4 regions of the Citricoccus sp. NPDC055426 genome follow, and region 4 is predicted to be linked to each of the others. Evidence: riboswitches for the same ligand, from Rfam matches in the RefSeq annotation. Region 4 holds a riboswitch; each other region holds the start of a gene.
What was found. Region 4 has a riboswitch for S-adenosylmethionine ahead of AB0K08_RS01930 (MFS transporter). Riboswitches for the same ligand answer to the same signal wherever they lie in the genome.
Positions count from the first base shown of each region.

Region 1: linked by a shared signal. The riboswitch ahead of AB0K08_RS01370 (AMP-binding protein) and the one ahead of AB0K08_RS01930 (MFS transporter) in region 4 are both predicted to bind S-adenosylmethionine.
Region 2: linked by a shared signal. The riboswitch ahead of AB0K08_RS06195 (acyl-CoA dehydrogenase) and the one ahead of AB0K08_RS01930 (MFS transporter) in region 4 are both predicted to bind S-adenosylmethionine.
Region 3: linked by a shared signal. The riboswitch ahead of AB0K08_RS01415 (LLM class flavin-dependent oxidoreductase) and the one ahead of AB0K08_RS01930 (MFS transporter) in region 4 are both predicted to bind S-adenosylmethionine.

Region 1 covers NZ_JBFARZ010000001.1:295,253-297,443, reverse strand. Annotated here, with positions in the region: gene AB0K08_RS01380 (hypothetical protein) at 1-211, opposite strand, end outside; gene AB0K08_RS01375 (PadR family transcriptional regulator) at 213-587, opposite strand; SAM riboswitch class I at 699-817, shown strand; gene AB0K08_RS01370 (AMP-binding protein) at 945-2,191, shown strand, end outside.
Region 2 covers NZ_JBFARZ010000003.1:87,484-89,674, forward strand. Annotated here, with positions in the region: gene AB0K08_RS06195 (acyl-CoA dehydrogenase) at 1-1,023, opposite strand, end outside; SAM riboswitch class IV at 1,086-1,200, opposite strand; gene AB0K08_RS06200 (MmcQ/YjbR family DNA-binding protein) at 1,360-1,827, opposite strand; gene AB0K08_RS06205 (queuosine precursor transporter) at 1,939-2,191, opposite strand, start outside.
Region 3 covers NZ_JBFARZ010000001.1:303,319-305,509, forward strand. Annotated here, with positions in the region: gene AB0K08_RS01405 (sigma-70 family RNA polymerase sigma factor) at 1-101, shown strand, start outside; gene AB0K08_RS01410 (anti-sigma factor) at 98-916, shown strand; SAM riboswitch class I at 973-1,064, shown strand; gene AB0K08_RS01415 (LLM class flavin-dependent oxidoreductase) at 1,126-2,191, shown strand, end outside.
Region 4 covers NZ_JBFARZ010000001.1:416,277-418,467, reverse strand. Annotated here, with positions in the region: gene AB0K08_RS01945 (MarR family transcriptional regulator) at 1-45, shown strand, start outside; gene AB0K08_RS01940 (organic hydroperoxide resistance protein) at 84-506, shown strand; gene AB0K08_RS01935 (glutathione peroxidase) at 506-997, shown strand; SAM riboswitch class IV at 1,145-1,261, shown strand; gene AB0K08_RS01930 (MFS transporter) at 1,282-2,191, shown strand, end outside.

The DNA.
Region 1 (2,191 bases), 120 kb from region 4:
CGCCGAAGGCCTCCCGTACCGATTCCCCCGACTCGGTCAGATGGCTCTCCACGAGGACGAGAGCGTCCCCGATGAGAGGCCCGGGCACCCCGAGGAGCCGCTGTTCGAGGACGAAATCCTCCACCCAGGCCTTCTCCACGCCGGGCGCCAGCCGGGCATAGTTCAGCGGATTTCCGGACTGAGACGTCGATCCATCGTGCCCAGTTCTCATGTCAATCCCTTCCCTCGTGGCCTGCGGATTCATGGGCGTCGGGCAGCGCGCCGTCCGTGAGCATCCGGGTGGTCGCGGTGAACGCGGCCCAGCGGGCCGCCTGGTCCGCCGCTTCCCGGCGCCCCTGCTGGGTGAGCGCATAGAACTTCCGGCCGGGGCCGCCGTCGCCGGGCCGCCATTCGACCTCGAGGTGCCCGGCCTCCTCCAGCCGGCCGAGCAGCGGGTACAGGGTCCCGCCCTTGACGGTCCCGAGGCCGGCCTCGGCCAGACGCTGGATGATCGCGTAGCCGTAACTGGAGCCGTCCGTCAGGATGCGCAGCACGCACACCCCGAGCACACCCCGCAGCCACTCGCTCGGCCAGTTGTCCCCTGTCATGACTAGATCGTATGCCTGACTAGTCAGGCACGTCAACTAGTCCCGACTTGAACCGCGTCGCACGCCGTCACCCGTTTAGACCCGCGTACCGGCCGGGCCCTAGAGTGGAATCGACCATCCCGAGCGGCTGAGAGATCTGGCTCCGTGACGCCGCAGCAACCCGTGGTCCGCTCCAGCCCCCTCGGGGCGCCGCAGCGGCCACCAGGTGCTACCGCCAGATTCGATGGAAAGAAGGTTCCCCTCGTGTCTGTTGCCCCGAACGCCACCACCGCCGAAACCGCCGCCCTGCCCGCTCCGCTGCCGGCCGCCGTCGTGAATTCCGCCGACACCACCGTCCATCCGGGCCGCCCCGCCCACCTGCTGCACGGCGGTCTCGGGGACGGTCAGCCCGTCAGCGAGCAGGACCGCCTGGCCTTCTGGGATGCCGCCGCGCGCCGCCTGGACTGGGAGACGGAGTGGCACACCACCCACTCATGGACGGACCCGGACCCGCTCGCCGAGCGCGGGCCCCAGATCCGCTGGTTCGAGGGCGGGCGGCTCAACGTCGCGGTGAACTGCGTGGACCGGCACGTGGCGGCCGGCCGCGGCGAGAAGGTGGCGCTGTACTTCGAGGGCGAGCCGGGCGACCGCCGCGCCGTCACCTACGCGCAGCTGCAGCGAGAGGTCAGCCAGGCCGCCAACGCGCTGACCGAGCTGGGCATCGTCAAGGGCGACCGCGTGGTCGTCTACCTGCCCGTGCTGGTGGAGACGGTGGTCATCACGCTGGCCTGCGCCCGGATCGGAGCCGTGCACTCACTCGTGTTCGGCGGCTTCTCGGCCGAGGCGCTGAAGTTCCGCGTGGAGGACACCGGCGCCAAGCTGCTGGTGACCTCCGAGGGCCAGTTCCGCCGCGGCCAGGCCGTGCCGGTCAAGGCCAACGCGGACGCCGCCGTGGCCGGGGACAACGCGATCGAGCACGTGCTGGTGCTCAACCGCACCGGGCACACGGACGTGGCATGGACCCCAGGCCGGGACGTGTGGTGGCACGAGATCGTGGACCGCCAGCCCACCACCCACACCCCCGAGGCCTTCGACGCCGAGACCGAGTTGTTCATCATGTACACCTCCGGCACCACGGGCCAGCCCAAGGGCCTCGTACACACCTCCGGCGGCTACCTCACCCAGGCCTCCTGGTCCCACGACTTCCTGTTCTCGAACCCGGATGTGGACGCGCGGGAGCATGACGTGCACTGGTGCACCGCAGACCTCGCCTGGGTCACCGCCCACACCTACGAGATCTACGGCCCGCTCTCCAACGGCGTCACCCAGGTCATCTACGAGGGCGTGCCGAACGCGCCGCACCCGGGCCGGCACTTCGAGGTCATCGAGCGCTACGGCGTGACCTCGTACTACACCGCGCCGACGCTTGTGCGCTCCCTCATGGGCTGGTTCCCCGAGGGGATCCCCGCGGAGTACGACCTGTCCAGCATCCGCCTCGTCGGCACCGTGGGCGAGGCCGTGAACCCGGAGGCCTGGACCTGGGCGCGCACCCAGATCGGCCGGGACCGGCTCGCCGCGCTGGATGCGCAGCTGCAGGCCGAGACGGACGACGGCGGCGCGCGGGT
Region 2 (2,191 bases), on a different contig from region 4:
CGCGGCGCCACGGACGATCTGCCGGGCGGCGGCGACCTTGGCGGAGACCGCGCCGATGACCTGGTGCACCAGCGGGTCCTCCGCCGGTGTCTCCGCCGCGGCGTGGTCATAGGTACGACGCCGGCCCCTCACGAAGGCGGTGATCTCGCCCAGGGCGGTGGTCCCGATCCCGGCCTGGGTGGCCGTCAGCACAAGCCACAGCACCGTGTACGCCAGGACCCCGGTGGGCACGTTGAACTCCTGGGTGCGCTGGGCCTGCACGGGGACATGGTCCAGCGTCGTGGTGCCGGAGGCGGTGAGCCGCTGGCCGAAGCCGTTCCAGTCGTCGATCCGCTGCACGCCGGGATCCCGGGCGTCGATGATCGCGAACACCGGGCCGTCCTCCTCGAAACCGGGCTTAATGGCCGAGACCAGCAGGTAGTCGGCGAAGACCGCCCCGGTGGAGTAGAACTTGTCCCCGGTGAGCCGGGCCACCTCGGTGGTGCCGGTGGCGGCGGCCGCCTGCACGGTGTCCGGGTCCGCGTCGATCCAGTGCACGGGGCGCTGGCCGGCGGACGGCGGCAGCTCCACCAGGGCGTTGCCGAAGATCCGGCCCGCTGCCACCTCGGCCAGCCACCACTCGGAGACCGCGCCCTGGGACTCGTTCTCGTGCTGCTCGGTGAACATGAAGTGCCCGTGCAGGGCCTGCGGCAGGTTGGGGTCCGCGGCGGCCAGGTCCACCAGCAGCTCGGCCAGCTGGGGCAGGCTTGCCCCGATGCCTCCGTACTGCCGGCCCAGGCGGACCCGAGTGAAGCCCGCGCCGCGCAGGTACTCGATGGCCGCGAACGCCAGCTCGTGGTCCAGCTCGCGCTGGGCGGTGCCCGCGGCGACGGCCGCGAAGACCGGGGCGAAATGTGCGGTGAGCTGGGCGTCCGTCGGTCCGGAGGCGGCGGTGGCCGCGCGCAGGTCCTCGAACGTGGGCAACTGGCCGGCGGGGCCGGCGTCGGGGGTGGTGGTGGTGTTGGTTTGAGTGCTGTCCGGCATGGGTGGTCCCTGTCATCCATGGCACACCGGAGACGCGCGATGCGGGGCATGCGGTTGCGGTGATGCCGTACTTGCCCCGCGGCGGTCCCCGGGGGCCGAATCATCACCTGGAGCACCCCACTACGGTGAGAGGGTTGCCGTCCGGCCAGCCAGGGCTTCGCACCGGATCTCGTGATTCCGAGGTCAACACTAGGGAGGCGGTCCGGGCCTGCCAACCATGTCGTCATGAACCGTTCTGCGCCGTCATCTTCCGGCCCCGATCCGCCACGTCGGGGCCGGAGCGGCCCCAACCGCTCCTGTGTGACGGGGGATGACGGGCCCGATCAGGCCCAGCGTTCAGGCGTCGAGCGCCCTCACGCAGCGGGCCGGGGCGGTCAGCCGGTAGCTGGCCTCCAGCCATTCGGCGACCTCGGCCCAGCCTTCGTCGTCATCATCGGCGCCCGGGTCGAGGGCCGAGAGGTCGATGGCGAACCACCCGCTCGCGCCCAGGTAGGCCGGGCGGAAGGCGCGGGGATCCTGCTCCAGGAAGTCGAGGTCGGAGCCCTCGGGCTTGATGACCAGGGCGCGGGGATACTGCAGGTAGCCCTCCCAGTCCCCGCTCCGGCGGCCGCCGGGTGGCAGCGGGGTGTCGCCCCCTGCGGCCGCCGCCTTCACCGAGGTCCCGTAGTACGCGAAGACCGTGGTGGTGAAGAACGCCGGCCGACCGTGGGAGACCTTCATCTGCGCCTCGGGGAGGTCCAGCGCCACGGCGCGGACGCGCTGGAAGTGGAGGTCGCCGTCGTCGTACATCTTTGGGTGGGCCATGCGCATCAGTGTCACGGCCCGCGGCGTCCGATGAAAGCCCCTGTTCCCGGGGCACGGGGTGACCAGACCGCGTCACGTCGGTGGGGGTGAGGTCACTGTGCGCCCAGGGGGTCAGGCGGAGTAGGCGGGTTCGGCCCTCTTGACCCGGCCGATGACCCACATGGTCACCGGGGAGAGCACGATCTCCACCACGGACTTGAAGACGAAGCCCACGAGCACGTAGTTGAGGAAGGTCGGGACGTCGGTGATGCCGATGACGCCGGCGGCGATGGAGCAGAAGACGAGCGTGTCCAGAAACTCGCCCACCAGGGTGGAGGCTGCGAGCCGGCCGAAGAGCAGGCGTTCACCGGAGCGCCGCTTCATC
Region 3 (2,191 bases), 110 kb from region 4:
GGGAGGTCGCCGAACGCCTGGGGGCCAAGCTGGCCACCGTGAAATCCCGGATGCGCAGCGCGCTGCAACGACTACAGGACTGTTTGGGGGTGGGGGCATGACACACCGCGATGGACTCGAGGGCGGGTTCGACGGCGGCCCGGACGACGCGCTTCTCGCCGCCTGGGCGCTGGACGCCGTGGACGGCCAGGAACGCCGAGACCTCGAACGGCGGCTGGAGGCCGACCCGGGACTGCGGGACCGCGCCGATGCCCTGAACGGCACGGTCGCCCGGCTGGCCGCCAGCACGCCGGCCGAGCCCCCGGCCGGGTTGCGTGACCGCGTCCTGGGTGCCGTGGCCGGCACCGAAGTGGACGGCACCCAAGTGGACGGCATCGGACAGGACGCGCAGCAGGGCTCCGGACCCGAGCGCTCCCGTCCCGCCGACCTGGACCGGCACCGCGCCCAGCGCCGGCCCGACCGGAACCGCTGGTGGGTGACGGTGGCCTCGGCGGCCGCGGCCGCCGTCGTCGCCGTGGGCCTGTTGGTGACCCAGCCCTGGGCCGAGGCCCCCGGGATCTCCGAGGGCGAGCAGGTGACCGCCCTCGAGCAGGTCCTGCAGGTGGACGGGGCGCAGCGCCTCGAGTCGGACGTGGCCGGGGGCGGTGCGGCGGAGGTCGCCATGGCGCCCAACGGTGAGGCCGTGCTGGCCGTCCGGGACCTGCCGGACCCCGCCGAGGGGCACGACTACCAGCTGTGGACCATCCAGGGCGAGGAGCCGCCCCAGCCGGCGGGCCTGCTGCAGGTCCAGGACGGCCGCGCGCTGGTCCGGATGCAGCAGGTCCCCGCGGGCGCCGCGATGGCCGTGACCGTGGAGCCGGACGGCGGATCCGAGGCCCCGACCACCGAGCCGATCGTGGTCCTCGCCGCCGGGTGACTCCTCGTGACCCGGCGGGTGGTCCCGCGGCCTCCGGGTGTGGTGGAATCTACGGGTAACCATCCAGAGCGGCTGAGAGATCTGGCTCCACGACGCCGCAGCAACCACCGGGAGACCGGACAGGTGCTACCGCCAGAACCGATGGAAGGAGCATCATCGTGTCTGTCCCCACCCCTGAACCCGCAGCCTCCGCCCGCCTCCCCGAGGGCGTGCCCACCACCTCCGCCGGCCGGCGGGAGATCCTCTTCAACGCCTTCGACATGAACTGCGTGGCCCACCAGTCCCCGGGACTGTGGCGCCACCCGGAGGACCACGCCCGCGACTACAACACGCTGGGCTACTGGACCGGGCTGGCCCAGACCCTGGAGAAGGGCCTCTTCGACGGACTGTTCATCGCGGACGTCCTCGGCCCCTATGACGTCTACGGATCCTCCGACGAGGCCACCCTGAAGGCCGGCACCCAGGTCCCGGTCAACGACCCGCTGCTCGTGGTCCCGCCCATGGCCGCCGTCACGAAGAACCTGACCTTCGGCGTCACCGCCGGCACCGCCTACGAGCACCCCTACCCGTTCGCCCGCCGCCTGGCCACCCTGGACCACCTGACCGAGGGCCGGGTGGGCTGGAACGTGGTCACCGGCTACCTGCCCTCCGCCGCCATCAACATGGGCCAGCAGGACCAGATGGAGCACGACGAGCGGTACAACCACGCCGACGAGTACCTCGACGTGGTCTACAAGCTGCTCGAGGGCTCCTGGGAGGACGACGCGGTGCAGTACGACAAGGAGTCCGGCGTCTTCATCGACCCGGCCAAGGTGCACCGGATCGAGCACGAGGGCAGGTACTTCAAGACCCCGGGCATCGCCTTCACCGAGCCCAGCCCGCAGCGCACCCCGGTGATCTACCAGGCCGGGGCCTCCACCCGCGGCCGCGCCTTCGCCGGCAAGCACGCCGAGGCCGTGTTCATCAACTCGCCCACGGACGATCTGATCCGGGGCACCACCGCGAAGATCCGGACGTCCCTGGTCGAGGCCGGCCGTGACCCCTATGACGTCCGCGTGATGTCCATGCAGACGATCGTCACGGGTGCCACCGACGAGGAGGCCCGCGCCAAGTACGAGGAGCTCTCGAAGTACATCGACGTGGAGGGCGGGCTGGTGCTGATGTCCGGCTGGATGGGCATCAACCTGGCCGAGTTCGAGCTCGACGAGCCGATCGGTGACGTCCAGTCCAACGCCATCCAGTCCGCCGTGGAGACCTTCAAGAAGGCCTCCGGGG
Region 4 (2,191 bases):
CTGGCGCTGCGGGACCTCTCCCGGCGCTTCGTGAGCGCCGGCTGACCAACTCACAGCACCACCCCGACCCGAAGGAGACCACCATGCAGACCATCTACACCGCCGAGGCCCTGGCCACCGGAGGCGGCCGCGACGGCCGCACCCAGACCGCGGACGGCACCATCAGCCTGGACCTGGCTGTCCCGCAGGAGATGGGCGGCTCCGGTGACGGCGCCAACCCCGAGCAGCTCTTCGCCGCCGGCTTCGCGGCCTGCTTCCACTCCGCCCTGCAGATGGTGGCCCGCAAGGCCAAGGCAGACCTGGGCGAGTCCAGCGTGGGTGCCCGCGTGGGCATCGGTCCCAACGACGCCGGCGGCTTCGGCCTCGAGGTCACCCTCGAGGTGGTGGTGCCGAACCTGTCGGCCGAGCAGGCCCAGGAGCTCGCCGACCAGGCCCACCAGGTGTGCCCGTATTCCAACGCCACCCGCGGCAACATCGATGTCCACGTGAACGTGGTGCAGGACTGATGCCCACGCTGTACGATTTCGCCGCCCCCACCGTGGCCGGCCAGGAGCAGCCGCTCGCCGACTACGCCGGACAGGTGGCCGTGGTGGTCAACACCGCCAGCAAGTGCGGCCTGACGCCCCAGTACGAGGGCCTGCAGGAGCTCTACGCCGAGTACCAGGACCGGGGTCTGGTGGTGCTGGGCTTCCCCTGCAACCAGTTCGCGAACCAGGAACCCGGCACGGACGCCGAGGCCAGCGAGTTCTGCCAGCTGAACTACGGGGTCGACTTCCCCATGTTCGCCAAGGTGGACGTCAACGGCTCCGGCTCCCACCCCCTATTCGGCTGGCTGCGCAAGGAGACCTCCGGGCTGCTCGGCGGGGCCATCAAGTGGAACTTCACCAAGTTCCTCATCGGCCGGGACGGGCGGGTCATCGAGCGTTTCGCGCCAGCCACCGGACCGGAGAAGATGCGCAGCGCGATCGAGGCGGCCCTGGAGGCGCCGGCGGGCTGAGGTCCTGGAGAACCTGGCAGGCCACCCTGCGTCTCACGGCGTCATCTCCGTCCCCTGCACCCGGGTGATCGGCTCAAACACCGCCAGGATGACGGACCAAGACCGCCGGCATGCCCCGGGCCCGCCCCGCCGATAGCGTCGGCGGCGAATCACGAGTGCCACACACAGCGAACCCTGGTTCCGTGGCCGGCAACCCTCCGCACGTGTGGGGTGCCCCAGGTGAGGATTCGGCCCGCAGCCCACTGGTGCGGGCAAGACGCGAGCCAAGGTAGGGAAGACAGGCCATGAGCACGTCCACACTGAGAATCGACTCCGAGGCATCCGTGGTCCACGGCCTGGACATCGGCCGCACCCGGCCGGCCATGAAGTGGGTGTGGATCCTCGGCCTGGGTGGGGTGTTCTTCGAGGCCTACGCCGGTGCGGCCCTCGCCTCCGGTCTCGATCCGCTGACCCGCGAGTTGGGCCTGAGCCCCGTCCAGGTCTCCCTGGTGACGAGCACCTACATGTTCGTGGCGATCTTCGTCTGCCCCTTCGCCGGAGGCCTGGCGGACAAGTTCGGGCGGCTGAACATCCTCCTGGCAGCCAAGGCCTTCGCCCTGGTCGCCATGGTGATCGGACTGTCCGCGGGCAGCTTTGAGATCCTCATCCTCTCCCGCGTGCTCGCCGGCGTGGCCTGGGCCATGGACTTCGGAGCGCTGCTGACCTATATCTCCGAGTTCCTGCCGGCACGGCACCAGAGCAAGCTCAACCGCTGGCAGGGCATGTGGTATGTGGCCACCACCACCAACCTGCTCTTCACCTTCGGCATCTACCACCTCGGGGTCGGCACCTCGATCTGGCGCTGGTTGCTGGGCAGCTGCGCCGTCGTCGCACTGGCGCTCCTCGTCTCCCAGCGGGCCGTGCTGGTGGAGTCCCCGCGGTGGCTGGCCTCCAAGGGCCGGTACGCCCAGGCCGCCGCCGCCCTGCAGCGGATGTACGAGTTCCCCGGCGCCGAGGTCACCGCCGCCCCGGACAGCGCGGCGACCGAGACGACCCAGCACGACGCCGGCCGGCTGGCCACGCTGTTCCGCCCGCCCTACCTGCGGCGCACCATCCTGGCCAACGTCGCCTGGGTCGCGGAAGCCTGCCAGTACTACGCAATCGGCTGGTACCTACCGATCATCGCCCTGACCCTGTTCGGAGAGAGCTTCGCGG